3 regions of the Marinicrinis lubricantis genome follow, and region 3 is predicted to be linked to each of the others. Evidence: predicted binding sites of a transcription regulator. Region 3 holds the regulator's gene; each other region holds the start of a gene.

Region 1 (10,508 bases), on a different contig from region 3:
CTCCAACTTTGACTACGGCGACTTCTCCGAACTCATGCTGAATGTAGGTAACTAGTCGTTCATTGCGGCTGAGCACCTGCTTCATATGCTGCATGCTGAAATCATGAACAGGATATACTTTTCCTCTAATCCGATCTTTCTCCAGTATTTCACCGCTTACCGGTGAATGAATACGATGGTAGTCTTTGGGGCTCAAATAGAGCACAAAGAAGTGCCCATGCTCGTAATTGATCATGCGCGGAGAATGATTCAATAGCTCCTCGATCGTATAATTTTGTCCTTTAATACTCAATAATTCCCCTTCTTGAATCGTCCCGCACGCCGTAATGACCGCATCTACCGGACTGAGCATTGCATCTGGGCTGGGATCTAAGGGACGGCTGCCTGGTTTGAGACGGCGGGTAAAGAAGTCGTTTAAGCTTTCGTAGGCTTCGATCGGCTTCTCCGCTTCCTCGACGTGAATGCCGTATATTTTGGCGAACCGGCGAATCCACCTTTTGCTGAGAGCGGATTTTGCCAATTTGCCGCTGAATTGGGAGACCCATCTTCGTGAAGATAATTCCGTCAATAGTTTAAATAATGGCTTCATTCCCTGCACTCACTCCTGGCGTGAATGTGATATGCGATTATCTTGCCATATCTAAGGTCAAAAAACAACAGGTGACATAAAAATAACGGCTTAGCAGCCGTTATCAAGGGAAATTTAGATTCATTAAAGTATTGAATTCAGCCTGTTTCTTGACGGAAATGCTGCCGATCACATTCACTTGTGTAAGGGCTTTCAAATTCCGGACAAGAAAGACATGTTTTCTGGTTCACGTGTATAGGAAATTGGGAGCCGGATAATTTTATGCATTGAATCGGCGTATTGCTGTGGTGGGGAGTTATCCCCGAGCAGTATGCGCAGCGACTTATCCAGTTCAGCAGTTCCACGGGATTTGCTGGTATTTCCTTCATCTGCTGTAGCTCCTTCGTTCAAAGGGCTGCCGAAGCTCCTGCGAGTTCAGCCAGCGCCTATGTATTCAAAATGGCCGCATATAAGCTGTATTTTGAAAGTTGAAAAGTAACGGGTCCATTCGTTCAGTTTTTGACAAACCGTGTCAAATGAGACTAACACAATATGGGATTATAGTAACATAATATCGTTTTTTTGTCATTACTTTACAGTTTGTTTAGGCGATAAAACAAGTTCGTGTTTCGGAATAATAAGCGGTACGCTACCTGTTCTTCTAATCCTGTCAGCTTACTGAACACAGGAATGGAGCGGTGCAGCATCTCCGGACGTGTCACTGAGCCGAGAAAAGGACCCTCAAATAGCCATGGACCGTCTGTTTCAGCCATCAGTTGATCCAGCGGATACTGCTTTACGACGGTTTGAATTTCTTCTTCATACACGATATCAGGAGTAAACGAGATATAGTATCCATTTCTCGCCATTCGCTCCGTCGTGACTGGATCCCCCTTATACCAATGAAAGTGTGCCTTGTCATAACCCGCTTCCTCCAGAAGCCCGCAAGCGGTGGCAGCATCTTCATATACCGCGTGAAGAACGATAGGAAGGTCCAGCTCCTTTGCCAGCTCGATGAAATGCTTTAACAATTCGATATAGGGCGCCTGTTCCAATCTGCTGCCTCGCCTCTTCGCTTCCAGTGCCGAATAGTAGGGCAACCCCACCTCGCCGATCGCGACAGCATCCGCAGCGTTCTGGCGAATCCATGCGAATAGATCGGCAATTACGTTGTCTGCAGGGAGTGCTTGTTCCGGATGAAAACCGTAAGCAGGCAGGATGACGTTCCCGTGCTGCAATGCAAGCATTTGATTGGTTTTGCAGGAATCCAGATCCATCGAAACGGCAACCATGCCTGCTACTTGCTGCTGCTTGGCTTCCAGCAGTATGGATTGCCGTTCCTCTTGTGTATACTTATCCAAGTGAATATGAGCGTCAATGATCGTGTGCACTCGCCATACTTCCTTTCAGTGTGCGGTATATATCAGATTTCAGCTCATTAAAGGTATGGCTGTATATGAGCTCTTCACGGCGCGGTCTGGCAAACGGGACCAAATGTTGTTGGATGACCTTTGCCGGTCTTGGCGAGAAGACATAGATTCGATCCGACAGAAGCAGCGCTTCCTCGATGCTGTGCGTAATGAGCAGCACGGTTTTACGGTGCTCCTCCCATATTTGCAGCAGCCACTGCTGCATTTCAAGCCGGGTAATCGCATCCAAGGCTCCGAAAGGCTCATCCAGACACATGAAAGACTGGGGGCTGAGCATCGCTCTGACGAAGGAGACTCTTTGCTGCATTCCGCCGGACAGCATGTGCGGATACGCGTGAGCGAACGAGGCTAATCCGGCTTTCTCCAGCCATTCCACTGCCTTGGCTTTCATTTGCGAACGTTTCACGCCAGCAATTTCACTTCCCAGCACGACGTTGCTGAGAACATCTCTCCATGGAAGAAGAGCAGGCTGCTGCGGCATATAGCTGATATGGCCCTTTTGTCCGGTAATGTCCTTTCCTTGCAGAATGACTCGCCCAGACTTGGGTGTCAGCAATCCTCCGATGTTTTGGAGCAATGTGCTTTTGCCACAGCCTGACGGACCAAGAAGCGATACAAATTCACCGTGCTTCACACGGAGGTTGATGCCGTTTAAGATATGAAGCGGCTTCCCATCTTGCTCAAACGTTTGGACCAGATTTTCGATCCACAGATCACCGCTTGCTTCATGGTTGTAATTCATTGCGTAGATTGCACCTCATTTCCTTGTATCCGGCTTCCAGCGCAGCAGCTTTTTCTCAGCCCATGATACGAGTCCAACCATCACTAAGCTGAAAATAATGATCATAAAACAGCCAATAAAAACTCGATCCACGCGGAATGAGGATTGAGCGATTTTCATATAGGAAGCAATGCCTTCCTGTGAACCCGCTGACCATTCGGCAATCACGACACCCATTACGCTGTATGCGGCAGAGATTTTCAAGCCAGAGAATAAGAAAGGAAGGGAATAAGGCCATTCCAGCTTGGTGAAAATCTGCAGCCTTGAAGCGCCTGACATCTTCATATAGTTTATCATCGTCCCATCGGTTTGCTGGTAACCGCTTAAGCAGGCCATCGTGATGGGAAAGAAGCAAACAAGGCTAATGATGATAAAATGAGGAACTAAGGTGTAGCCGAACCAAATAAAGAGAAGCGGCGCCATAATGATAATCGGGATATTCTGCGATATAATGACGAGCGGATAGAGCGCGCTATGAATCCATGAGACGAGATGAAGCGGAATGGATGCCATAATGCCGAGCAATGCTCCTACGGCGAACCCAGCGATCGTAATGCGCACGGTAACCCAAGTGTGCTGCAGGATCCTTCCAGGCTGGGATATGAATTCTTCCCAGATGGAACTGGGTCTTGGCAGAATATAAGGCTCGATCCTGCCTAGCAGAGCTCCCCATTCCCAGAGAATAAGCAGAAGGATGACCGTCGCTGCCGCCGGCCATCCTTTCTTTATCCATTGCGGGATTCTAGCATGTCCGCTCATTTATATTTCTCCGTCAATCGATCCATCGAGGCGCCTTCCGGATTGTAGTAGATTTTTACCTGCGAAATGACATTCGGACATCCCATCTCAATCATCGCTTTGTTCATTTGTTCAATAATGGACAGCAGTTCATGCAGTTCACCTTCCATTGTCGTTTCCAATGGATGAACCTCGTGCTTGACACCGGACTGCTGAATGATCTCAATCGCTCGGTCTACGTAAGGAATGACCTGCTCGCCGTTAGGTGTTTTCGGAATGATTTGAATACTGACTAGTGCGTTGGCCACTTTTACAATTCCCCTTTCGAATCAGGCTTCCGGTAAAAATTCATTCGTGTAGGCTGCGTCTACATCCAGCTCCTGCTCGAGCAGCCCGTGCTCCATCATCCAGTCGGCATAGCCCTGCCATACTTCCTGCTTCTGCTCACCCCAGCGCGGCGCATCGGCTTGATATTGATCGACGAGCCACTCTTGGCTGGCCTTCACCAGCTCCGGATCGAGATCGGGCACGGCAGCGATCAAGATGTCCGCCGCCTGCTCCGGCTGCTCGATGGCGAACTGGTATCCTTTCGAGGTGGCTTCCATAAACGCTTTAATCAATTCAGGGTTTTCGTCTATTAAAGCTTCATTCGTAATGATCGTCGGCGTATAGTAATCTAGTTTCTCGGAATAATCCTTCACATAGATCATATGGATATCTTCTCCGCGGAGCTGCGCTTCAATGCCGGTCCAGGCATAAAATATCCACGCAAAATCAATGTCTCTCTTCGTTGCCGTAAAGAAGTCGCTGTTGCCGATATCGACGATTTTCACCTTGCTGACATCCGCTTGCTCCATCTGCATGATGGAATCCATAACCTGTTCTTCAACGGGGCTGCCCCATCCTCCGTAAGTTTTCCCTTCAAAATCTTTCGGAGATACAATTCCTTTCTCCGCTGGAGCAGCAAATCCAGAAGTGTTGTGCTGGATCACTGCGGCGATCGAAACGATCGGCAGCGGATCCTTCGATGTCCGAGCCATCGTTATTTCTTCCTGATAGCTGATGCCAAAATCCGCACGTCCGGCCGCAACCATACTGGCCGCTCCAGCATCCCCAGGCTGAATAATTTCTACATCCAATCCGGCTTCATCATAATAGCCTTGTTCTTCTGCGACATACAGACCCGTATGATTCGTGTTTGGAGTCCAATCGAGGACGACAGTTACTTTTTGCTTTGCTGCTGCATCCCCTTGATTTTCGCTGCCTGCTTGATTTCCTGAGGTGCCATTGTTCTCTCCTGCATTGTTGCCGCAGCCTGCAACGACCAAAGCAGACAGCAGGGCGAACGTCCATACCTTCATCCATAATTTGTTTTTCTTCAAAGTCTCCCTCTCCTTTATAAGTTTCATGTTCGTCTTGGCAATTTCAGCGAGGTAAGAGCCCTTATCTGTGAAAGAACGCACAAAAAAAGCACTTCCGTAGGAAGTGCGGCTGCACAAAAAGGATCGATGAGATCCAATAGCTCCCTACGCTGGCATTACCCAGATCAGGTTATAGGGTCTGCGTCTTGACGGGACGCACTCTCAGCCGGCCGATTCCAGCTCCCCCGTAAACTTGAAAACAAAGCCTATTATACTGATTTTTTCTATCACTGTCTACATTGAACACCCCTGACGGCCACAGGGACGATCTGAGACGGAGGCATTCGATGTTCACGATTTGTTAAACAAAACACGTTGTCGATGTGAGCAACATCACAGTACGGTAAGGTCTCGAAAAATACAATGAGTACAAATGAAGCAGTCGTAAAAAAACGGCGGTTCACGAGGAGGGGTAAGCGATGACAGAGTTGAAAACGGAGCGAGACAGACAGTCTCAAGCAGCGATGGAGCCTAAGAAGCAGATCGAAACAGAGGAACCGTCTCTCAAAGGAACCTTCGTTTCCGTCATGCTGCTGGGAGGATTTTTGATCCTAAGCTGGGTACTTGTTTTTATGTTGTTTATAGCGCGCAATGGGTAAATATGGGGGGATAAACGATGCATATTCATAAGTTGGAGAAAATTTGGCTTACCTTTGGGATTACGATGTTGGTTGCATTTTTAGTGATTTTAGGAATTTCTACGTTTGCTTTTGGTCTAGAGCCGCCAAGTCATAGCCATACGATTGACCCGGAGAAAGTCAGAGAAACGGCTCCCTTCGACAATCCAGGCTTGCGCATGGTGGGTGACGGGGAGTATGAGGCGGTCATGACCGCCTATGCGTTCGGCTATGATTCCGGAGATCATCCACTGACGGTTCCTGCCGGGTCAACCGTTGAGTTCGTAGTTACCACACCGGATGTCGTTCATGGCTTCCAAATTCCAGGGACGAACGTGAATATGATGATCGTTCCGGGAGAGGTCAGCCATATCAAACATATGTTTAATGAGCCTGGAGAATATTTGATTCTGTGCAATGAATACTGCGGCGGCGGCCATGAATTCATGCATACGACGATCGTTGTGGAATAGGGACTGAAACCGTATGGGGGTTATGAGTACGAAATATGAACAACAGAAAGAAGTGAAGATTATGAGGCCATCCGATGTAATTTTACAGCAAAACAAGTTTCATAAAGAGGATACTGCGCTCGTACTAACACATATATGCTTTGCTTTCGCAGCCTTGTTTCTTGGAGGCGTAGCCGGTCTGCTGCAGGGGCTCGTACGCGGTGGGACGATTACGCTTCCTGCCGGAATTGGTTACTATCAGCTGCTTACCGCACACGGAGTGTTCATGGCACTTGTGTTCACTACCTTTTTCATCATAGGATTTTTATATTCAGCCGTTGCCAAGACGCTTGGCGGCGAGCTGCAGCCAGTAGCAAGAAATTTAGGCTGGATCGGATTCGGTCTCATGTCCATCGGAACCATTGTCGCTACGATGATGATTTTGCTGGATAAAGCCACGGTGCTGTACACGTTCTATGCTCCGATGCAGGCATCGGTTGACTTCTACATTGCGTTAGTACTGATTGTTGTAGGAAGCTGGGTGAGCGGAGCGGGAATTTTTTATCAATATCGGTATTGGAAAAAGCATCATAAAGGAAAATTGTCGCCTTTATTGTCATTCATGTCTGTCGCCGTCATGCTGTTGTGGATCATCGCCACCTTGGGTGTTGCGATTGAGGTGCTCTTTCAATTAATTCCGTGGTCGCTCGGCTGGGTCGATGAAGTCAACGTATTGCTGAGCCGCACGTTATTCTGGTATTTTGGGCACCCGCTCGTATATTTCTGGCTGCTGCCGGCCTATATGTGCTGGTACGTATGTATTCCGAAAATAATCGGCGGCAAGGTGTTCAGCGACGCTTTAGCTAGGTTTTCCTTCGTCTTGTTCTTATTGTTCTCGATTCCGGTGGGTTTCCACCACCAGTTGATGGAGCCTGGGATTTCACCGTTTTGGAAATACCTGCAGGTTGTCTTAACCTTCATGGTAGTCATCCCGTCTCTGATGACGGCGTTCTCTCTGTTTGCAAGCTTTGAGATGAACGGCCGTGCGAGAGGCTCGAAGGGCTTATTCGGATGGGTGAAGAAGCTGCCTTGGAAAGACGTGCGGTTCTTTGCTCCTTTTATGGGGATGCTGATTTTCATTCCTGCAGGTGCGGGCGGGTTGATCAATGCTTCCAACCAAATGAATGCGGTCATTCATAACACGCTGTGGGTGACGGGACATTTTCATTTGACGGTAGCGACCAGCGTAGCTTTAACCTTCTTCGGCATGACGTATTGGCTGATTCCTTCGATGATGGGCCGCGAGCTGACGCCTGGAATGAACAAGCTGGGCATCATTCAAACCATTCTTTGGTGTATCGGAATGTTCTTCATGTCCGGATCGATGCACACGGTCGGCTTGCTCGGTTCTCCGAGAAGAACGGCCTATACAACCTATAGTGACCATCCCGATGCTGTTGGCTGGATGCCGTACCATGTGGCTATGGCTGTAGGTGGAACCATCTTGTTCGCAGCAGTGATTTTGATGGTCGTTAACATCCTGCTGATGTTCAAGCTGCCGAAAGGTTATACGGAATATCCTGTTGGAGAGGTGGCAGACGCCGCTCAGCCGGTTCCGCGCTTGTTCGAAAGATGGGGTCTTTGGGTCGGCCTGCTCGTTCTTCTCATCGTTGTTGCTTATACGGTACCGGTTATCGATATGCTGAACAACACGACGCCGGGATCGAAAGGCTATGTCACCTGGTAATTTGTTTCTTGCCAAAATCATAAGAACGCTGAGCTGAACCCAGTTTCAGTGTTCTTATCGGCAAAATATTGTGAATTAATTCACAAAATATTCATCAAACCTGCTATTCTGCAGGATAAAAGTCATAGTGAGCCTCGAGCTGGATTTATATGATGGAATCAGAAAGAGATCAAACCATTCATTGATAGGAGGCGGACGAAAGATGAATATGCAGGCGAAAGAAATGCGGGTGCAGCAGGAGTCCAGGAAACAAATCGATGCGTATGTGAACAACGCAAAAATCGCATTGAACAAATTGTTGGAAATGGATCAGCTGCAAATCGACCATGTGGTTCAGCAGATGGCTTTGGCTGGACTCGATCGACATATGGAGTTGGCCAAGATGGCTGTGGAGGAGACAGGACGGGGCGTATACGAGGATAAAATAACGAAGAACATTTTTGCAACGGAATATATCTACCACGATATTAAAAAGGACAAAACCGTCGGAGTCATTGAAGACAATCGTTATGAGAGTTACCAGTTGGTTGCGGAGCCAGTGGGGATCATCGCCGGCGTAACACCGGTAACGAATCCGACGTCGACGACGATGTTCAAATCTCTTATCTCGATGAAAACAAGAAATCCGATCATTTTCGCGTTTCATCCATCCGCGCAAAAGTGCAGCGCCGAAGCAGCGAAGACTGTCTATGAAGCGGCTGTCAAAGCGGGTGCACCGGAGCACTGCATTCAATGGATTGAGCTTCCTTCACTGGAAGCGACGCAGATGCTGATGAATCATCCCGATGTAGCGCTCGTGCTCGCAACAGGTGGATCGGGCATAGTGAAATCTGCTTACAGCACAGGCAAACCGGCATTAGGTGTAGGTCCTGGCAACGTGCCGTGCTTCATCGAGAAGACGGCGAACTTGAAGCAGGCGGTAACTGATTTGATTTTGTCTAAGACATTCGATAACGGGATGATTTGCGCCTCCGAGCAGGCTGTCATCTTGGAGGAGCCGATCTATCAGCAAACGAAAAAAATGATGCAGGAGATGGGCTGCTATTTTCTAAATACGGAAGAAATAGAAAAAGTGTCCGGTCTGGTGATTCAGAAGGACTCCTGTGCCGTTAACGGCAAGATCGTAGGGAAATCCGCTGAATTGATAGCTGAGCTGGCAGGCGTTCAAGTGCCGAAAAATACGAAAATATTAGTTGCCGAGCTGCAGGGGGTAGGAGAGAAATATCCGTTATCTGCAGAGAAACTGAGTCCCGTGCTGGCTTGCTACAAAGTGAAGAATGCAGAGCAGGGAATTGAGCGCGCTGCCGAAGTGATCGCGTTCGGCGGCATGGGACATTCCTCGGTTATTCATTCAAACGATCAGAAGGTGATCGACCGATTCGCTGAACGTCTTCAAACCGGCAGAATCATGATCAATTCACCTTCCACGCATGGAGCCATTGGAGATATCTACAATACGAACCTGCCGTCACTGACACTCGGCTGCGGATCTTACGGCCGCAATTCAACGACGTCCAACGTTTCGGCTGTGAATTTGATTAACGTGAAAAGGGTGGCCTATCGAACGGTGAATATGCAGTGGTTCAAAGTACCGGAGAAAATCTATTTTGAAAGAGGCGCAACGCAGTATTTAGCCAAGATGCCGAATATATCGAGAGTGCTGATCGTTACCGATCCGATGATGGTCAAGCTGGGATACGTAGAGCGTCTTGAATATTACCTGCGAAAGCGGACCGCACCTGTAGCAATTGAGGTATTCAGCGAGGTAGAACCGGACCCTTCTGTGTCGACGGTTAACAAAGGAACGGCTGTGATGCGGCAGTTCGAGCCGGATTGCATTATCGCACTCGGCGGAGGCTCGCCTATGGATGCGGCTAAAGGGATGTGGTTGTTCTACGAATATCCGGAAACCGACTTCCAAGCGATCAAACAGAAATTTATGGATATTCGCAAACGGATCTATAAGTATCCGAAACTGGGACAAAAAGCGAAATTTGTTGCCATTCCAACGACATCGGGGACAGGATCGGAGGTCACTTCGTTCGCCGTCATCACAGATCGGGAACACGGCAATACGAAATATCCGCTTGCGGATTATGAGCTGACCCCAGACGTTGCGATCATTGATCCGGAATTTGTGCTCAGTCTCCCGAAAACGGCCGTTGCCGACACGGGCATGGACGTATTGACTCACGGGATTGAGGCCTATGTATCTACGATGGCGAACGACTACACGGATGGACTGGCGATCAAAGCGATCCAGCTCGTATTTGAGAATATTGAGAAGTCTTTTCATACGGCAGACCCGCTTTCCCGTGAAAAAATGCATAACGCATCCACATTGGCAGGGATGGCTTTCGCCAACGCATTTTTGGGCATCAACCACAGTTTGGCGCATAAGTGGGGCGCCGAATATCATACGGCACATGGAAGAACGAATGCCATCCTGATGCCGCATGTTATTAAGTTCAATGCACAAAAACCGAAAAAATTCGCTTCGTTCCCGAAATACGATCATTTTAAGGCGGATGTGAGGTATGCGGAAATCGCTCGAGCTGTTGGTCTGCCGGCGAAAACGACGGAAGAAGGAGTGCACAGCTTAATTGAAGCGATTCGCAAGCTGAACAGGGCGCTCGGCATCGAAGAGAGCTTTCAGCAGTTAGGCATAGATGCGAAGGATTTCGAGGCGAAGGTGGGTGCACTTGCTGATCGCGCCTTCGAAGATCAATGCACAACGGCCAATCCGAAGCTTCC
Region 2 (10,508 bases), on a different contig from region 3:
GAAAATACAAGATATCGCAGACATTATGGGCATGAATCTGAGCGCAACAAAAACAAGCTTATATAACGCACTGAAAAAATTAAAAAAGTATATGCTCCAGCACGAAGATCGATTAGAGGAGGCGGGATGGTATGAGCGGTAATATGGATCAAGAATTGCAAGGGATAGAAGCAGAATTGAAAAGCCGATTGGATCGATATTTGGTGAGGACGCCGAATCGTGAGGATACGCAGCGATTGATCGACAGTCTTCAGGACGAATTTGATCTATTAAAAGCACAGCAAGCAGAGATGGAAGCGCCAGAGTCGCCGCGTCCGATCTCGATATGGAAGCTGTGCAGCCTGCAGCTGTCTTCTTATTCGTATTCATTCTGGGCTTCCGCGCTGTTTCTGTTTATCATGATTACATTAATGATGAAAGTGAACATCATGCAGGGGTCGTTTGGCGATCAAGATGTCTATTCCTTGTTTGTTCCATTGATTTTTATTATTTCATTCTTGTACGGCAACCGGTCATGGAGCAAGGAAATGCGGTTGCTGGAGGCCGTAACACCTTATCCGCCTATCGTGACGCTGCTCGCGAGAATTACGATTGTACTAGGCATGTGTGTTGTGTTCGGTATCGTGGGAACCATTTATTTGGCATGGTCCGTAGAAGAGCTTAATTGGATGATGTTTATCTTAGGCTGGCTTAGTCAAATGCTGCTCATTTCCGGGATGACGACCTATTCCGCCTTTCGTCTGGGGGCTAAATGGGGGCTTATTCCTCCAGCAATGCTCTGGGTGGTCTTGAACTTTTTTCATTCCTGGTCATCCATGCAATCCTGGGAAGGATCAGGAAGTGGGGCTGTGGTCGACGCTTGTTCTCTGCTTGTAGGAGTCCTCTTATTCGCTGCAGCCTATCGGAGGGGCTTTAGGCCGTCTTTGAAGCAAAAGGGCTGGAGAACACCATGATTGCTATTCATGGCTTGAAATATCGGATGAAGGCATTCCAGCTTCACATCGAGCGGTTGGAGCTGATGACCGGTCTTACCCTGCTGGTTGGAAAGAATGGAGCGGGAAAATCGTCCCTATTGAAACTGCTCGCAACGGCATGCTCACCTGGGGAGGGACAGATCATATATGACGGGTATGAATCCAAGGGGCACATCCCTGTCGTTAGAAGCCAAATTGGTTATGTACCTAGTCATGTAGAGCTGTATGGAGATATGAATCCACAGCAGTTTTTGCAATATTTCGCTCAGCTGAAAGGAATCGATACCAGGTCTGATAAAGACCCGATTACGTATTGGATGGAAAGGTTAGAAATCGATCAGTATAAGCATAAGAAGCTGAAAAAATGTTCTTTAGGCATGCAGCATAGAGTATTGTTCGCTCAAGCGCTGCTTGGCAGGCCCCGATATATACTGCTGGATGAGCCGCTGAATTATTTGGATCAGCGGGAGCGGGAGAGGATGATGGACATTTTGTCGGAGCTTTCCCCAAATCGTCTCATTGTCGTGGCATCCCATGAGTTGAATGAATGGGCTCGTCTAGCAAGTCGTATTATTTGGCTGGATCAAGGGGAGATTCGTTTTGAGGGTTCACCGCAGCAATGGGTCATGCCTTGCAATAAGAATATATGGGAAGGCTGGATTGATCTAGATCAATCCTTTTCCTGTTTCGAAAAAGAGGGTTTGGTGTCTTACAGAGAAATTGGCGGCAGGGCACATTTGGTCTGGATTGGACAAGAGCCGCCATTCAGCGGTCTGGCCAATAAAATTCCGGACTGGGAGGAAGCCTACTTGGTCCGAAGCCGCATCAGAATTTGAGCCTTAATCCATAAGATATTAGGACAGAAGCCCCTTAGATTAAGGGGCTTCTAATGTCATATCGGTTACAGAAGGACTTGCTTCCTGCTCGGATCCCGGGGAATCGGAAAGGACATCCAGCGAGGCAAATTGGCTTCGAATTTGTTCCATCTGTGTCTCCTCTATATAAACATATGGCGATTCCCAAGTTCCTTCTACAGCAATGGAATGAATCGAGCTGCTGTCAAAGGTCCCGTAGTAATCCCGAATCATGGACATCATCTTCGTTTTACTTATATCCGTCTTAAAGTTAGAGGATACTTGATCCAGCAGATCAAACATCTTCGTTACACTGTTCCATGATGTCAGCTCATCGATTAAAGCGGAGATCACTTGCTGCTGCCTATTCCCTCTTTCAAAGTCATTCGAATAGTAGGCAGTACCTCGATTATCCTGCCGAAAGCGAGCGTAATTCAGTGCATCTCTTCCGTTCAATATATGGGTACCCGGCTCCAAATGAATATGTGTATCATCTGCCTGTGAGTCATAATGCATCGAACGTTCCACCTCTACCTCAATGCCTCCCACCGCATCCACTAATGAAACGACGGTCTCGAAATTGACGAGAAACGTATGGTCAATTTGAATATCCAGTACTTCTTCAACAGACTCCCGCGCAAGTACCATGCCGGAAGTAATATATTCTTCCGGAAGCTCGATTTCTCCCAATGTGACCTTGCTGCCAGATAATCGTTCCGGCTGTTCTCTTGCGATGTGTACGGCCTGCATATAGCCGCTGGCGAATACAGAGTTGATTTTTGCGGGTCCGTCCGAGAGCTCGACTCTAAGGTCACGGGGAATGGAAACCAGTTTGACGGTTTTGGTGTCTGGAATGACGTGAGCCGCAATTAATGAATCCGTATTCAGCGTAAGACTATTGCCCCGAGAATCAATACCTACTAATAATATGTAGAAATCCGTAGGTTTCTCCTCCACGGTTACGGTTTGCTTTACAGCGTCTCTATCTTGAATTCGCTGCGTCGTTTCTTCATTGAGCAATGTACGATCCGAATCGACTACCATTTCATCCAGGCTGGAATTAATCTTCCATGCGACTGCGATGACGAGGAGGACAAGCACGCATAAGCTGATCAGCGCAAATTTTTTCAGTTTCGTTTTCATCGTTCTCACATTCCTATCCGGGTGTATTTCATCTGATCTATGTTCTTTATTTACCAAAATTAGACGATTGATTTCCTGAAAAAGTTGCAACTTTCCAGCATATGGGACGTATAAGTTGTATAGAATTGGCCGATCCGTCCATAAAAAAACTGTTGCTTTTCTGAACTAACCTGTATAGGATGTAGATTGTAAATCTTTTTAAAATATGGGGAGGAGAAACCTTTGAGAAAATATTTCGGACTTTTTACCGCAATGCTGCTGGTATTTACACTTGTGCTTGCAGGCTGCGGCAGCAAAGGGGAACAATTAGAGCCGAAGGCTGCGCTAGAGAAGGCTGTTAATGCAGCGATGGAACTTGAATCTTACGGTTTCAAAGGGAAAATGAAGCTGAATATAGAGCTGCCGCCGGAAATATTAGAGGCGGATCCGGATGCTGGAATGGCGTTCCAAATGCTTCAAAGCACAGAGCTTGTTGTATCGGGGGTATATCAGAAAGAACCGATGCAGAGTGAGATCACTGTAGATTTGAACATGGGAGATATGAAATTCAGCATTCCAATGGTCATGAAAGAGAAAACCTTATACGTGAAGGTTCCAGATATCCCAATGATCAGCATGTTCCTGCCGCCGGATTTGATTGGAAAATATATCGAGATAGATCTGGAAGAGCTTGCTGAATTAAGCGGGGGAGAGCTTCAAACGGATAGCATCGATTGGGAGACCCAGCAAAAGCTGACGATCGATATGTTTGACGCATTGTTAAGCAGCTTTGATGAAAAAACGTATTTCAAAAACTATGCAGCAGATGACGTTGAACTGCCTTCCGGTGTGGAAGCAGAGCAAGTCGTTAAATTCCAAGTGAATAATGACAATTTTGATGATGCGGTAGAAACATTCATTACGAAAGCATTACCTGCGGTTATCGATGTATTGTCCAAACAAGAATACCTTGATGCACTTGGCTTGGAAAAATCGGATCTCGATCAAGTCAAAGAAGATATTGAATTGACGGATGAGGAAATTGCCGATGGTATTAGTGAAATGAAAGAGACGGTCAAAATCAATGATTTGAGCATTACGACGGCAATGGATGAAGACTATCATCTGCCATACATCGAGTTCAATATCGATACAGATGTAACGGATGCAGGTCAAACGGGAAATATTACTTTCAATTATTCCATGGAAATGACGAACATCAACAAAGAGCAAACCTTCGAAATCGGAGTTCCTAGCGGTGATGATGTGATCGATATTATGGAATTGGAGCAAATGTTCTACGAAATGGAATATTAATAAACAGCAGAGACGAGAGCGAGAACGATTTGCCTTCATTTCTGCAAATGCTCAAAACACGAGGCCCGCTTGAAGCGGGTCTTGTTGTTTTTGATGCTTGCTGCAGCGCGATCCGGTTAGAAACGTTTATATCGCTAACAGCGTCTATACATAGGAAGGGATAACGAGAACATTGTGAGCATGATGAAGAATAGAAGTGGGGGAACGAGGTTGAAAAGAACGTGGAAATGGTGGCTGAGCTTGATGATCATGTGCATCGTATTAGCCGCTTGCCAAAACGATGAGCAGCCGGAAAATGAATCGGAAAATCAAGTCGAAGTTGAAATGACGAACAATGAAGAGGCTGCCGCTGATCGGGAAGCATTGCGGCAGCAGCAGTTTGAAGATTCACTCGCAGCATCGTACCAAATAAGCAAGGAAGAAACATATCAGCTGCCGGTGTCCGCAATACTGCATGAACAGCCTGCTGCTGCTACCTCTTCCAGCTATGTTCATGAATTAGAGCAAGGGGATGAGGTCGCTGTCATCGGAGCACTAGAGGAAATGGTGCAGGTGGTAAGTGGAGACAAGTCCGGGTGGATTGCGGCATGGCTTTTGACCAGCGATGCGAAGCAAATCAAGCAAGTCGAACCTTATGAAATGATCGTGGGAACACCCGTCGTTTTCAGTATGTATCCCGATCAGGAAACACCGTATGGTTTTGAGTTAGCTGAAGGCAAAGTCGTCCAAGTACACAGAGAGTATGAGGATTGGGTCGACGTTCGTTATATAAGTGGTGAAAGTGCTTATTTGGATAACCACTGGATTCCTAAATCTGCTCTTGTCCCTTACGAGCCGGAATTGGCGAAGGATGGATTGGTAAAGCCGGGAACGGAGTATTGGCTGGATTTTCAATTTGGCGTATGGGTGACAGGCGCGACGGAAACAGAGCTGGAAGTTGAAGGTCCTGGAGGGGCAGGCGGAACGATCGCAAAGGAGGATTTCATTCCGAATCCTTTCACAAAACCGATGCTGTCCATCCGTTATATCCCCCCTATGAATATGACCCAAAACTGGCAGGTTGCCGGATTTGATGGCGAGCAGGTGATCTTGAAGCAGAACAATCTGGAGATTGGAGAAGGGGCTTCTTCGGAGGAAACGGCTGCAGAAGAGAAGAGAGAGATTTCAGCATTAATCAATCAAGTCACAGGTTTCGGATCGTATCCGTTTCAATTTTACTTGCAATTCGATACCGTGGAGATCGAGCTCTCCAGTTCTGAAGAATTTAAGCAGCAATTCGAGAGTGATGCTTCTTTTCGTATGATGTTGAATGAAATGCTGCATCAGCCATTGACTCATCTTCCGATAGATTTGACATTAACACCCGAGTACATGAGTGAAGCGCTGAAATAAAATAGGGAGCGGCGGCTTGGAAATAGCCTGCCGCTCCTTCTGCTTTTAACGAGAAAAGCAATGGATCGCAAATTGCTGGATGATTTCGCTGATTTGTTTCGGGTTCTCGTACATGCTCATATGTCCGCAGTTGTGCAGTACCGCATGACGCACATGTTCTTCCGTGACGGAGAGAGCCTTTTCGAGTGGAACGATGCGGTCTTGATCCCCTGCAGCCAGCAGAACTGGGACCTTCGCGTCTGCAATGATGCTGTTACGATCCGGGCGGCCGCGCATGGCCTCAAGCGTAGCTACAGCTCCTTCGGAGTCCGTGCCGTAGCCAATTTGAATGGCCGTGTCCAGCTGCTCCGCCATTGGCTGAACATGTGCTTCGGCGAACAGCTTTGGGATGAGCTGATCGACGTAAGCTTCAAGGCCGTCATGTCGGATCGATTCCATCGCAAGAAGGCGGTTGTTCTTCGCTTCTTCGGAGTCCGGATATGCGGTAGAATGAATTAATCCGAATCCTTTCAATCGTTCCGGATACGCTTCTGCGAAGGCCAAGGTGGTATAGCCGCCTAAGGAATGACCGAGCATGACGACGGGAGGGGCATCCAGCTGGTTAAGCAGTTCATGAATATCTTGGGCTAGATCGTTGATAGCATAAGGTCCTTGAGGTGCGAAAGAGCCGCTGTGTGCTCGCAGGTCAGGAGCAATGCAGCGGAATTGCGAAGACAAGAGCGGGATGACCTGATCCCAGTAGTCCGCACTTCCGCAAAATCCATGGATAAGGACGAGTAGTGGACCGCTCCCTTCATCGGCGTATGGATAAGGGCGTCCTGCGATCTGTACCGTTTTACGGTTTAGCATGAGGATCTTTCCTTTCCTTTTTTACTTATTGTAACCTAAAGCATCATTTTGGTGCATGCAAGCATAGAGCTTCAGCTTCAGGGTAGTTTTTCTTCGGATATGTAAGGAGTATGATAGAGAAGGTATGGAGTTATGCTAAGAGTCGGTAATGATTTTGAAGGTTGTGAAGGAAAAAGGAAATAAGAGAGGGGTGAAAGGCTTATGGCAGGTATTGATATTCCAGCGCTTACGCTGCTGCTGTTAGCGGCGCTAGGCATTGTCAGCAAGAATGCGACAGTGACGATTGCCATGGTTGTATTGCTGCTGCTTCGCTTGCTGCACGCAGACAAAGCATTTCCGTTTCTTGAAAAGCACGGCATTACGATTGGTGTCATTATTTTGACGATCGGCGTCATGTCTCCTATTGCGAGCGGAAGAATTACCTTTCAAGATATGGCCAAAAGTTTCACCAACATTCAGTCGCTGCTTGCGATTGGAATTGGCATTTTTGTAGCCTACATGGGTTCGAGAGGCGTCTCACTGATGAGTGCGAATCCGCTCATTGTGACCGGTATTTTAATCGGAACGATATTAGGAGTCGCCTTGTTTAAAGGAGTGCCGGTGGGACCGCTCATTGCAGCCGGACTCTTGTCTTTGTTGATCGGTAAGCAGTAGAAGATGTACGCAGCACTGGAAAGGATTTGGCAACGACACCATACATTACTTGCAGAGGGACCCCGTTTTATGCGCTGATTTCCGGTATAATGGAGGGAGCATAAAAGGAGGACTCTACCACCATGTATTCCAGTTACATATTCGATCTATACGGCACGATTATTGATATTCAAACGAGTGATGACGATTTAGCCGTCTGGGAGGATTTATCGATTTATTTATCTTATAACGAATGCGATTATTCTCCGATTCAACTGCGGCTTCACATTGAACAGGCCAAGCAGGAGCAGCTGCTTCGTCATGAAGAAGAGGGAAAAGTCGAGGTAGCGGATTATGATATGGAGGCTTGCTTTCAAACGCTGCAGAATCGGGATGGCCATCAGATAGAAACATCGTTAGCGGCTTCATGCACAAAGCTGTACAGAGCGTTAACGATGCATCGACTGCAAGTATATGATGGAGTTCCAGAGCTCCTCCGAACATTGAAACAGCAGGGGAAATCGGTTTACGTCCTGTGCAATGGCCAGAGGGCCTTTGTAGAACCTGAGCTCAAGCTGCTGGAGCTCTACGATTTGTTTGATGGCATTGCTATTTCATCGGATGCAGGCTGCGCCAAGCCGGACCCGCGTTTCTTTCAATATTTGTCGCAGACGTACGGCGTTGATTTAAGCCGGGCATTAATGATCGGTGATGATCATGTGACCGATCTGGCTGGAGCACAAGCGGCTCAGGTAGATATGTGCTATATTGATTCCGATGATTCGGCACAATCGCATCCCATTCCCGAATGGGCAAAGCATCGAATTGGACGCGGCGATTTGAAACAAATACTAGAACTCAAACCAGCTTAACCGAAGTATGCGGTTCGGATGAAAAACAATCCACCTAGGCAAAAAAAGGCCCTTTGAAGAAGATGTATCTTCCAAAGGCCTTTTTTTATCGAAACAATCATTCAAGTAGCTTTTAATGTATACCGCTTTTGTTGAAATTTCCCCCCAGCACATCCGATACGTGCTGAATGGAGATAAAGGCGGATGGGTCGATTTCTTGGACAATGGATCTCAATTTAGCCACCTCGAGCCTTGTGACGACACAGTAAATCATCTGTGTTTCCTCTTTGGAATAACCGCCGCGAGCATAAATATATGTGGTGCTGCGGCCAAGCCGATCGATGATCGCCTGCGAGACTTCCTCATACTCGCTGGAAATAATCGTGACTGATTTAGACTCTTCCAAACCTTCGACGACGATATCCATGACCTTCGAGGCAATATAGTAGGCGAAGATGGAGTACATCGCGGAATCCCAGCCAAATACGAAGCCGGCGGTAATAAAGATAAAGACATTGATCAGCATAATGATTTGTCCGACCGGCAGTTTAAATTTTTTCGATAAAAGGATTGCGACAATTTCCGTTCCATCCAGTGAGCCGCCGAAGCGAATGACTAGACCAACCCCTGCGCCTAAGATCAAGCCTCCATATAAAACCGCGAGTATTTTTTCATCCGTGAAGGGATCAACATGGTGCAGCATAGCCGTCGTGATCGACATTAAGGCAATGCCGTACAGCGTGGAGAAGGCGAATGTTTTGCCAATTTGCTTATAGCCGATGAACAGAAAAGGGATGTTGAGGAAGAAGATGAAAATTCCTAATTGAATCGGTGTGACTTCGGAAAGTACGATCGATATCCCTGTGATGCCTCCGTCGATGACTTGATTGGGTACTAAAAATAACTCCAAAGCGACGGCCATCATTACTGCTCCGATGGAAATAAAAATAAACTTTTTCAAAAAGTCTGCAAATGTCATTTTCTTATGCTTTCTAGGCATAAATTGTGCTCCTTTCCAGATTGGAAATGGTATATTTAGTGATTTCCACATGATATGGAATAAAGTGGCGGGGAAGAGAGGGAATAAAAAAACGAGCCATTCTTGAATAAAAAAGGTTCGTTCGGTGTCGTTGATAAAAACAAAAAAATCCTGCTACATCGCAAGCAGGGATCATGTCTTTATGGCTGATTCATTTGTCACCATCAGAAAAACACGCTGTGTCTGCTTGAATAAAGCGGTCTTCGTTCGCTCCGGGAATTCATAAGAAATGAATCTGGCGCGCCACGGCGGGATTCGAACCCGCGACGCACAGTTTAGGAAACTGTCGCTCTATCCTGCTGAGCTACGGGCGCGTGACTGTTTTATTATAGCAAATTTGTGAACATGATGAAAGGTCGGGCTGTGAAAAAAATCTTCCATTCCTGCAGCGGCGCAAAATGAAAACCAAAATCATGATGTGGAGAAAAAATTTTCCTAGAAGTACCAAATGATTTCTTACCAATGGAGATAAACTTTTCCTCAATTGGTGCCGATAAATGTCTTATACATCTATTATAAAATGAGATAGGGGAGGAAATATGAGTTTATCCAGTAAAACAAGTCGTTTTGTCAGTCTCCTTGTCGTTATGGCATTGCTTATGACATTGGTTGTGCAAATGCCCGTAAAAGCGGCTCCTGCAGCCTACTTTACGTTTCCGGCATACAGCAGTACACCTGATGGCGCAAAGAGCAATCCTGTTAACAGTAACATTATTAGTGAATTTCGCGCGACTTTCTCCCAAACCGTACCTACCACGTTATCCTATACGGTACAGCAAATGGTACTCGATTCCGGTAATCAATGGGTAGAGAATGGAACGCCAAGCCAATATCCAAACGCAACACCGGTGAAATCCGGACCGACAGGGCAGGAGTTTACGCTGAGTAATGTACAGCTCTTTGTCGGCATGAACAAAATTACAATTACGACTCCAAATGGAGTAGAGGGAATTTGTTACGTTTACTATGACAACGCACCTGTCATTCATAGTATTACGATCAATGACGGTGTTCCTTTAAATTCAACGAGTCCCGTATATGTAAACAATGCAACGCAGTTCTTCATTATTCAAACGGAGAATGCCGATGCCGTTAGTGTGAATGGGGTGAATGCGACAGCTTACGGGCAAAATTCATTCTCCATTTCTAATTTTGCTTTGACCCCTGGTCTGAATACGTTAATTATTCAGGCAACGTCGAATACAAGGTTGTATGAAATTAAAAGAAGCATTATTTACATTGATGGCCCAGGCGCAATGTATAACGTATTTATGCAGAGTGATGCAAACAATGCCGCGAATGATGCGGTTCAAATCGACGGAGGCAATGTCGTCTCTTCTGCCAACGGTCTGCCGCTTGGATTGAAGGGTGAAATTGCGATTCCAGCAAGTTCTGGCATTGATCCGGCTATGCAGTTTACGCAGATTGATTTAATTCGGGACAATGTTGGAGTATTCAGTATTCCGACGAGTGATCC
Region 3 (10,508 bases):
CATATAGAACAATGCGCCGACAACGACTCCCACTAGCAACAGCGGCAGCATATTTACGCCGATAAAGGCTAGAAAAATGAGGAAGATCGGAATCATACCCAGCGTCAATTCCTTATAGTACTTATTCATTCGGCCACACCCCCATAGAAGCCGGCGTACGCGGCAAAATGATGAACTTACTTGCATCACCATGAACTAATCGGATATATACATTGTTGTCGTCAATCTCTGCTGAAGCCTGCAGGCCTTCCAATTCGCCAGCATACTTCTCAAGAATTGCCGGGATCTCGCTGTAAGCTTGATGATCCATAGCTTGAGCCATATCAAACAGTACAGAAGACCACCAGCCGTCAAGCTCCGGAGAGGATTCGTTATGAACCTGAAGCTCAAGCTGTTTGTTCTGAAGCGCCTCTTTTTGCTCGGTCTTCACCTGCTGTACAATCGCATTCAGACTAGCGTCCTGCTGCAATGTTAAATCAAGTACAACCTTCGAGCCGCTGAACGAAACGTCCGCAGACTCAATTCCATCCATCTGATGAATCGTATTTAAAAAAGGAGACTTGACGCCAAATTGCTGATAAGCGAACCAACCTCCAAAACATAATACAGCAGTGATAACTGCGGAGATCATCATAGGAACGGGACGCACTTTCCAATTCATCTTGGACGTCCTCCTTTCAATATATAAGCATGATTTATTTGTCATTTGCGAGTGAACAGTATTGCGATACGAAGGCATCCTTGTTTGTGTCCATGAGTATATCAACTTCATCTATCAACTGATTGCATAAAAGAGTATATCACATCAGCAGACTATTCTCGAATGTAATGGTTGGAAACAAAAAAGACAGCCCGGCGCAATGATATCATGCCAGCTGTCTTTTCCCAATGATACTTTATATTTAACGAATACTCATCGTATACGTCTCTAACAATTCACCATCACTAAATCGATAGAAGTCATAATAATGCCGATCTCCCTGCTCCTCATCCTGCTTATAGAACACTTCCCATACTAGCTCGTCCTCCCATTTGCCTGGAACGATGCGAATGATCTCTTTTTCGGGAGACGATTTCTTCAGCTGCTGCTCCAGTATATTCTCCGTGATCCCATCCTTCGCATAACGAGCGGTGACATCCCCTTCTTCTTCCCCCACCCAGACGATCATCGAATCCTCTTGTTCGTCCTTTCCATAAACAATGACATAGCTTTTTTCACCGTTATAGATCTCGGTATTATCGACCTGGTTCATGTCGCTTGAGCGGATAGCAATTTGCTCGGCTCTTTGCTCGCTCTCCCATGGCTCTTCGAAGATTTGCAGATAGGTTCGGTAACCGAGCACAACCAAGGTGAGCAGGATTACACCCAATGCCAGCCATGCTTTCATCTTATTACTCATACCAACACCCCGTCATCAGGTCGCCATCAAACGATCGTAGCAGGATTGTGCCTCGAACCTAATTTTTTCTTCATCTAATGTAAGCAGCTCACGGTTCTTCATCAATCTTTTACCATCGACCCACACATCGGTCACATCATGGCCGGAAGCCGAATAGATCACATGGGAAGCATAATCCGACTTCGGATACAGATGAGACTGCTCGATATCAAGTGCAATCAAGTCCGCTTTGTACCCTTCTTTAAGCTGTCCAACCTGATCCAGCCAAATCGACTCCGCTCCATATACCGTCCCCATCTTCAATGCTTCCGTAGCAGGAACCGCTGTTGGATCCCCGGACACTCCCTTATGAATCAGGGCTGCCAGGCGCATTTCCTCAAACATGTCCAGATTGTTGTTGCTTGCGGGACCATCCGTACCTAGTGAAACTAAAATTCCTGCCTTCAACAACTCGGGAACTCTAGCGATTCCGCTGGCCAATTTCAAGTTGCTTCCCGGATTGTGGGAAATCCGTACGTCTTTCGAACATAAAATGTCAATCTCCTCGTCCGTGAGATGAACGCCGTGTGCGATGATGCACGGACGATCAAATACACCGAGCTTTGACAGATGCATGACCGGTCGGAGTCCATATTCCTTCACGTTGTCTTCCACTTCTTTGGCTGTCTCGGACATATGGGTATGGACCGGTAGATCCAATTCGGCCGAAGCGGCGACGACCTTCTCGATAAAAGATGGAGGACACGTATATGGAGAATGCGGAGCCATCATCACCGTAATCCGTCCATTTGCCTGCAAATGCCAATCCTTCGCGAACTGAACAGCCTCCTGCAGCTTCGCATTCTGCTCCGCATCATTACAGCCAAGCGCAATCATGCCGCGAGTGAGTCTCGCTCTCATTCCCGCTTCCTCTACCGCTTTTGCCACCTCGTCCATATGATCATACATGTCGACAAAGCTCGTTGTACCGCTTTTAATCATCTCCGTGATCGAAAGCAAACTGCCCCATTTTACGTCCTGTGCCGTGAATTTGGCTTCATTCGGCCACATCTTCTCCTGCAGCCATACCTGCAGCGCTAAATCGTCGCCAATACCGCGAAGCAGAGACATCGCGGCATGATTATGCGTATTCACTAATCCCGGCATAAATAACTTCCCGGTCCCGTCCACAATTTCACTAAAAACAGATTCATCGATAACGTTCTGATTCGTCAGTTCTTTTATCCTGTCATCCTCAATGACCATAGATCCTTTGATCATCGGTCTCTTCTCGTCCATCGTCAGAAACGTACCATTTTTAATTAACCACTTACCCATTCGTTTCACCTGCTTTTTATTAAATCCATTACATTCATTATTAGTCATTCATACCATCTTTACCAATGTACATTTCTTGAGTATGAAAATCAACTGAATGACAAACAATACATTCGCCAAAAGGTAGAAACCATCTTGTTTCACCAAAATACGGTATATCCTTACATGGATCACTAAAAACTGACGATAGAATGTAAATTTTTCATGAATATTTCATTGTGATTTATGTCGTATTATGATAAATTTTTCAGGGTGGCCATTCTTCATAAATTGTCCAATAAGGAGGTCCAACCCTTGGTAATACTGTAATAATTTATGAGATGAATGGCAAGAGTAAGATTCTTAATATAGAAGGGGAGCTTACATACGATGCTTTTTTTCGGCAGGAAAAATGATGATGAATTTTTGAACCTGTTGCTGCAGTCTGCTGAGAATACGCTGAAAGGCGCTCAAATGTTTCGGACTGCTTTGATGGGTGAAAAGGAGCCTAACGCATACGTTGCCTCCATTAAGGAATTAGAAAGTAAGGGCGATGACATCACGCACCAAATTTTCAAACGATTGAATCAAGTATTCTTAACTCCTCTCGATCGAGAAGATATTATGGAACTGGCTGTAAAAGTCGACGATGTCATCGACGGAATTGAAGCCACCATGGCACGCTTCGAATATTTAAATGTCAGTGCTTCCGATGATTATATGAAAGGATTCACCGAAATTCTTGTATCCTCTTGCGAGCACATTCTAGAAGCGTTTAAACTGCTGTCCAAAAAGAAATATATGCAAATTCATGAACATACTGTCGTCATCAACGACTTGGAAAATCAGGCAGATAAATTAATGCGGGATGGCATTCGGGAAATTTTCAGCGATCCGAAAGATCCATATACAGACTTTAAACTAAAGGAAATCTATGAACGTCTGGAAGAAACCACCGATGCCTGCGAGGACGTTGCAGATATCCTTGAAAGCGTGGTTCTCCGTTATGGTTGAAGGTTTGTCCCTGATCGTTATCATTATTATCGTTCTAGCCTTGTTGTTCGACTTTACGAACGGCTGGAATGATTCGGCTAATGCCATTGCAACGGTTGTCGGTACCCGAGTGCTGAAGCCATATCAGGCTGTATTGCTCGCCGCCGTGCTGAACTTAGTCGGAGCATTCGCTTTCACCGCGGTGGCTAAAATGATTAGTAAAGGTATCGTCAATCCAGACTCGATCACACTGCTGGTTGTTGTCTCACTGCTTATCGCATCGATTATATGGAATATTATTATGACCATGGTCGGCATGCCGATCAGCGCCTCGCATTCATTAATCGGAGCCATGGTGGGGGCATCCGTTTCTTACGGAGGATTCGATGTGCTCGTTTCAGGAGGATTGATTAAGGTATTAATCGGCCTTCTCGTTTCCCCTGTACTAGGCGCACTTTTTGCATTTGTCATCATGAAAATATTGCAGCTGATTGCTGGGAATTTATCGCCGTCCAAAGTAAAAAGATCTTTCAATATCCTTCAGCTTCTCTCCGTTTCCTTCATGGCGTTCAGTCACGGGGCATCCGATGCTCAGAAAGCGATGGGGATTATCATGCTCGCCTTAGTTGCAGGTAATGTAGGCGGGTTAACGATGGAAAGCGACATTCCATTCTGGGTCATCACCTCTTGCGGTCTGGCGATCGCACTAGGTACTGCAATCGGTGGCAAGAAGGTAATTGCGACGATGGGAACCAAATTAACCAAGCTCGAATCGATCCACGGATTCGCCGCCGAAACGGCTGCAGCCATTATTTTGACAGGTGTAGCGAAGATTGGTCTTCCCGTCAGCTCGACACATACGATTACCGGTTCCATTATCGGTGTCGGATTGTCCAACCGTGTGAATTCTGTTCGATGGAATGTCGCCGGAAAAATTGTATATGCTTGGGTGTTAACATTACCGGGAACAGCCATTATGGCTTTTCTCATTTACCAACTTCTTCAATTCTTAGAATAAAACGAAAGGCTGTCATACATCGATACGCAGGGTAAGGCGCTGCGATGTATGACAGCCTTTTTTATATTCTTTAATGAGTATAACCATCGTTCGATCCCGTTTTGTTCCTACTTGGATTTTATCAAATCCTTATGTCTGAAGCGAAGTGCCGACCAGTCCTCATCAATCGCGATCTGACGGACTCCGGTATAATTCAGACAGTTCAGCGCATCCCACCCACGATCCCGATGAATATCCGCTTCATACTTCTTCGATGTCTTCTTCGGATAAGCGAACCACAGCACTCCATCTGAATGCAGACGCTCTACCGCCATTCCGGCATATTGCTCAACCTCGTGCTGAGACTTCACAAAAATAAGAATGAAGTTGTAATGATCTTCTTTAGGTTCGGTATGAATCTCGTAAGGAGCCAATTCCTTCATCGTCCCTGCAAATTGTTGCGGGCTGCCCACGATGAGCATCGGCCCTTCTTCCTTGTACTGCAGCTTTTTCAATAAGGGATGCATGACATTTGTCCTCCAGTCCGTCTTGTTGTAGAATCGCCAAGAAACTCAATCCAAATAATACGCCAAGCTGTGGAGCTCAGCGGTAAAATCGGCTTGATGAATGCGGATATGGGAAGGAACCTTAATAATCGTTGGCGCAAAGTTAAGAATCGCTTCAATCCCCGCCTGTACAAATTGATCCGCTACATGTTGAGCGACAGCCGAAGGAACCGTGATAATGCCGACACGAATTTTCTGTTCATTGACGGTCTCGCTCAGCTTGTCCATTGGCAGTACCGTCAATTGGTTAATCTGTGTCCCTATTTTATTCGGAGATGCATCGAAAACAGCGGTAATCTTCATCGTATTTTTCAAATACGTATTGTAATTGCACAGTGCATGCCCTAAGTTCCCCGCTCCAACCAACGCCACAGGAATGACTTGATCCAGCTTTAAGATATGACGTATTTTCTCGATTAAATAACCGACGTCATAACCAATGCCTTTCTTGCCGAACTCACCGAAGTAGGCGAGATCTTTACGAATTTGTGCGGGATTTAAATTTAAACGCTGCCCCAGCTCTTGCGAAGAAACGGTCTGTACCTCACTCATTCTCAGTTCGTTTAAATACCGAAGATAGATCGGAAGCCGCCTGACAACAGCCTCAGAAATTTTCATCTCTTTCATGAACTACCGCCCTTCTTTCATAACATCCGGTTGAACCTCTTTCTCCTCGTCAAACCATTCCTTCACTCGATGAATCATCTGCTGCTTCGACATATGCTCGATTTTAGGTCCCGGCAATGAATATAAAAAGTGTTTTCCATAATAGGTGTCAATCACTCGTGTATCATAAATAATGACAACGCCGCGATCTGATGATGTGCGGATCAATCTGCCGAAGCCTTGCTTAAAGCGTATGACGGCCTGCGGAACCGAGTAATGCATAAATGGATTTTTATTCTGCTGTTTTAGGAAGTCCGATTTCGCTTCCGCTACGGGATGATTCGGCGGCTGGAACGGCAGCCGTACGATACATAAGCAGCTTAGATCGTCCCCTGGAATGTCTACGCCTTCCCAGAAGCTGCTTGTCCCAAGAAGTACACAATTCGGGCTGTCTGTAAACCATTTGGTCAGCTTGCTGCGGTTATTGCTGTCTACCCCTTGACCAAGCACTTGTATGCCTGTTCCTTGCAGCTTTTCCTTCAAGCCGCCATGAACCATTTTCAGCATACGGTACGAAGTGAATAACACGAGCATGCGTCCGTCTGTTACTTGAGCGACTTCAGAGAGTGATTGTATTAATTCGAGAGCGAACTCCTTCTCTCCTGCAATCCCCTTCAATTTTGGAAAATCACGAGGAATGCATACCAATACATTTTTTCTATAATTAAAAGGAGAGGGCAGCTGAACGGTCTGCAGCTTATTCTTCTCTGCAAAGCCGCTTAAGCCTACCTGTTCCTTCACATACTCGAAGTTTTGATTGACACTAAGAGTCGCCGAAGTCATTACAATGCTGTCCTTCGCATCAAAAAACATTTCCTTCAGCATCATGCTGACATCGACAGGGACCGTGTACAATTGAATCGACTTATGCCGATACTGCACATTTGCCTCGAGCCAATATACATCATTCGTATTTTTCATCTTAACGAAAAATCGAAGGTCGTCCCTGCACCGTACAATATCCTTATATGATCCGTTCAAATCCGTAATTAAGCTTTGAAGCTCAAAATCCCCTGCTTCTTCCTTCAGTTCCTCCATCAAACGCTGGAGCGACTTGATCAATTCACCGCTGTCCGCATGGATATTATCTTCGATGGTCCGAAGGAGTTCCCACTCCTTCGGAGGCTCCGACGGTTTAAAACGAACTACGATTTGCCCCGTTTCCTGTGCGGCAGCTGTTTCCTGAGGAGATACCCAATGCTGATATAACATGTGATGGAACTCTTCCCAATGCTCCTTGATTTTCTCAATTCGCTGTATCGATTGTTCGATCAAATCGACCCATGTCTCCGACTTCTCGTGACCGTTATTCTCTAACAAGCTTTTTAAGGTGATCAGCTTTCCCTGGTAAGCATCCTTATACAGCCAGTTCAAGGCATGCGATAACGAAAAATAATTGATTTGGATACCCAGATGCTTACCTGCCGTCTCGTCAAACTGATGCGCCTCATCAATAATTAACGACTGATAGGCTGGTAAAATTCGATGATCCGCTTTCTGATCGGTGAAAAGCAGCGAATGATTCGTAATCACAACATCGGCCTTTTGTGCATCATTGCGGGCTCGATGGTAGAAGCATTTGCGGAACCAAGGACAAGAACGGTTCAAACATGAATCTGTGTCGCTTGCCACGCTTTGCCAGAAATCGGCGCCTCTTTGCCCCAGGTGAATTTCTTCTTCATCCCCAATCTTCGTCTCTCCAAGCCAGACGATCATTTGAGCCGCTAACAGCACCTGCTCCCTATTTGCATCATAATCCTTTAGATTTATTTTCTGCTCAAACTTTCTTAAGCATAGATAATGGGATCTGCCTTTTAATACAGCGGCGTGGAAAGGGTGTGGAGAAATTTCGTGCAGCAGCGGAAGATCTCTTTGCTTAATTTGCTCCTGCAAATTGATGGTATGCGTACTGATAGCCACTTTCTCTTGATTTTTCAGGCTGTAATAGATGGATGGGATTAAGTAACCTAATGATTTGCCGGTACCTGTTCCTGCTTCAACGATGAGATGCTTTTCTTCGGCGAAAGCTTCCATCACCTGCCGGATCATTTCCGTCTGCGCTTCCCGCTCTTCATATTTCGCAAATTTTTGCTTCAGATTGTCTCTCATTTGTTCGTAGAACGCTTCGAACGTTTCCTCGATGGGCTCTGCCGTGCTCTCAGGCATTTCATCTGCCCAATCCTCGACATTTAAAGCGAACTGCCGGTAACTTAATGTCGATTCTTCCAAGTCACCCTGAGTTTCCTTTAGAAACAGCAGCTGATCGATCCACCACTTCAAGTCAGAGAGCTGAGCGGCGGGCTCGTCAAAAAGATAAGAAAGTCTCTGAACGGTCAAATAGGGCAGCTGATTCAGCTTCTGTATACATTGTATGAAGATCAGCGCAGTCGCTTCTGCGTCACTGTCCGCTTTATGCGGTTCAAGATGAGGCACCCCCAGCGCAGAAGAAACCATCGACAATTGAAGGCTTGGAAGATCAGGATATAAGAAGCGAAGCAGATCCATCGTATCCAGCACAAGGCCAGAGAATGGAGAATAACCGCATTGATCAAGGGCTCTTTGCAAAAATCCCAGATCAAATGCGGCATGATGTGCGACGAAAATCGATTGTTCAAGATACGGCAGCATATCTGCTATCGCATCCTCGATCGATGGCGCATCCTTCACCATGTCATCCGTAATCCCGGTTAATTGGGTAACGGATTCCGGTATAGATGCCTTCGGTTTCACGAATGTATTGTATTTATCTATAATTTGATCCTGTTCTACAACGACAAGACCGATTTGTATAATTTCGTCCTGCTGCAGAGGACCTGTTGTTTCAAAATCCATAACTGCATATTTCATGTTTCGGGTCCATTCCTTTCAGCTTACACCACAACATTTCTATATAAGGATACCAAAGAATGGACGGCTGTGGAAATACAAAATTATTGGATAAGTCCTGAATTATACAAAACCTTTTGCGGCAAATTCAAATCAATATCGGTGATCGGTTCTTTTAAGGATGGGTCCAGCTGTTCCGCCATCGAAAAAAACTGCTGCGCCTGTTCTGCATTGGCTTTTTGTGCATGAATACAGCCCATGGCATTGAACGAAATGGCTTTAATTGAAGGTTCTTCAGCAACCGATGTAATTAATTGAAAATGGCGATAGGCGTCGTTTAGCTGTCCTTCATGCAGACAGCTTAGTCCCAGAAACAGTCTGGCCGGCAAAAAATCCGGCTGCATCGATAGAACCTGCTCCATCTCCCCTATGGCATGACGGTACATCATCAGTTCAAAATAACCTTGTCCTCGCTCATAATGAGTTCTTGAGGCCTCCTGCAGCGGAAACATCATGTCATTAGTTACAGGGACATACAACGTGGAGGGTGATGCCATTTTAAGCGGGTTGAGCTTCGATATTTTTTCCTCAAAATCAAGCCATTCTTCGATACAAACATCGCTCATCGAACGAAGAACCGCTAATTTCTCGTCCAGTTCCTGCCTTTTCTCCTGACTTGCGGAGGCATACTGGCTGGCAATCTCCTCTAATACCTCATTCATCGCTGCGAATAACTGCTTAAACATGACTGTGCCCCCTTAGAACGAGACTGAGCTCAGTACTGCCCTTTTAGCAGCCCGTGTAATCAGTCTTTGCTCTGGGACTGTTTTTCATTCATCCATCTTACACCGCCGCCTAAGGGAACATTGACATGTGTTTCAACACTTAAACTGTCGTGGAATGAGGTTCCTCCTGAACAAGTCTCTCCACCTGATTGCGCTCATTGACAAAAGCAACCTTAGGCTGATGATTCCGCGCTTCTTCCTTTGTCATCCATTCATATGAGATGATAATGACCGTGTCGCCCGGCTGCACAAGTCGTGCAGCAGCACCGTTTAGGCAGATGACGCCTGAACCGCGAGGACCTGGAATGACATAAGTCTCCAATCGCGCTCCATTGTAGTTGTTCACGATTTGCACTTTCTCATTCGGCAAAATGTCAGTGGCTTCCATTAAGTCCTGATCAATCGTAATGCTGCCAATATAGTTCAAATTCGCTTCAGTCACGGTTGCTCGGTGAATTTTCGATTTCATCATCGTCAAATACATGGGTAGTCCCCCTTTTATGTTCATGTCTCACATGATGATGTCCTGTATGTTGGTCGTATGTTTTCAATCACAAGCATTACGGCTGCAGCGTGAAAATATGGTTATCGATCAAACGGGTGGCGCCAAATTTCACAGCTAAGGCGGCAATATATTTCCCTGTCATTTGAGCGAGCATCTGACCTTCTTCAGGCGGTTCCAGCTCTGGATATTTCAATATCTCGACATAATCAATATGTGCCAGGGGCGCTTTCGATATTTGCTCGGTAAGCCGGTTTCGAATCTGCTCTAAGGTCAGAGTGCGCTCTTGCAGCCAATCATTCAATGCTGATAAGGATTGCGACAGTACAACCGCTTGTTTTCGTTCCTCCGCATTCAAATATTTATTTCTTGAACTAAGCGCCAAACCGTCGGCTTCGCGGACGATCGGACAAGGAACGATGTCAATATCCATATTCAAATCGCCCGCCATTTGTTCAATGACCGCCACTTGCTGGG

What was found. The regulator Rex, encoded in region 3, represses fermentation and respiration genes when NADH is low (regulators of the CRP and FNR family bind a similar motif). The targets are predictions, from matches to a motif close to TTGTGAAATATTTCACAA.
Region 1: the regulator Rex is predicted to act here: its motif matches at 7,823-7,840, upstream of adhE (bifunctional acetaldehyde-CoA/alcohol dehydrogenase).
Region 2: the regulator Rex is predicted to act here: its motif matches at 3,158-3,175, upstream of ACFPXP_RS03400 (LptM family lipoprotein).

The regions. Positions count from the first base shown of each region.
Region 1 covers NZ_JBHSQV010000184.1:67,808-78,315, reverse strand. Annotated here, with positions in the region: gene asd (archaetidylserine decarboxylase) at 1-589, opposite strand, end outside; gene ACFPXP_RS20295 (TatD family hydrolase) at 1,162-1,959, opposite strand; gene ACFPXP_RS20290 (ABC transporter ATP-binding protein) at 1,943-2,740, opposite strand; gene ACFPXP_RS20285 (ABC transporter permease) at 2,756-3,538, opposite strand; gene ACFPXP_RS20280 (MTH1187 family thiamine-binding protein) at 3,535-3,825, opposite strand; gene ACFPXP_RS20275 (ABC transporter substrate-binding protein) at 3,847-4,878, opposite strand; TPP riboswitch at 5,024-5,135, opposite strand; gene ACFPXP_RS20270 (cytochrome c oxidase subunit 2A) at 5,358-5,537, shown strand; gene ACFPXP_RS20265 (cytochrome c oxidase subunit II) at 5,555-6,028, shown strand; gene ACFPXP_RS20260 (b(o/a)3-type cytochrome-c oxidase subunit 1) at 6,090-7,754, shown strand; gene adhE (bifunctional acetaldehyde-CoA/alcohol dehydrogenase) at 7,963-10,508, shown strand, end outside.
Region 2 covers NZ_JBHSQV010000027.1:11,423-21,930, forward strand. Annotated here, with positions in the region: gene ACFPXP_RS03380 (RNA polymerase sigma factor) at 1-142, shown strand, start outside; gene ACFPXP_RS03385 (hypothetical protein) at 132-953, shown strand; gene ACFPXP_RS03390 (ABC transporter ATP-binding protein) at 950-1,810, shown strand; gene ACFPXP_RS03395 (LCP family protein) at 1,850-2,971, opposite strand; gene ACFPXP_RS03400 (LptM family lipoprotein) at 3,194-4,267, shown strand; gene ACFPXP_RS03405 (hypothetical protein) at 4,478-5,659, shown strand; gene ACFPXP_RS03410 (alpha/beta fold hydrolase) at 5,705-6,508, opposite strand; gene ACFPXP_RS03415 (DUF441 domain-containing protein) at 6,710-7,162, shown strand; gene ACFPXP_RS03420 (HAD family hydrolase) at 7,285-8,013, shown strand; gene ACFPXP_RS03425 (YitT family protein) at 8,126-8,992, opposite strand; tRNA gene ACFPXP_RS03430 (tRNA-Arg) at 9,268-9,345, opposite strand; gene ACFPXP_RS03435 (S-layer homology domain-containing protein) at 9,571-10,508, shown strand, end outside.
Region 3 covers NZ_JBHSQV010000035.1:108,636-119,143, forward strand. Annotated here, with positions in the region: gene ACFPXP_RS06435 (AAA family ATPase) at 1-129, opposite strand, end outside; gene ACFPXP_RS06440 (hypothetical protein) at 122-661, opposite strand; gene ACFPXP_RS06445 (cell wall elongation regulator TseB-like domain-containing protein) at 903-1,400, opposite strand; gene ACFPXP_RS06450 (amidohydrolase) at 1,416-2,717, opposite strand; gene ACFPXP_RS06455 (DUF47 domain-containing protein) at 3,087-3,710, shown strand; gene ACFPXP_RS06460 (inorganic phosphate transporter) at 3,655-4,707, shown strand; gene ACFPXP_RS06465 (DUF3052 domain-containing protein) at 4,815-5,213, opposite strand; gene ACFPXP_RS06470 (redox-sensing transcriptional repressor Rex) at 5,259-5,879, opposite strand; gene dinG (ATP-dependent DNA helicase DinG) at 5,883-8,765, opposite strand; gene ACFPXP_RS06480 (tetratricopeptide repeat protein) at 8,849-9,490, opposite strand; gene panD (aspartate 1-decarboxylase) at 9,630-10,013, opposite strand; gene panC (pantoate--beta-alanine ligase) at 10,090-10,508, opposite strand, start outside.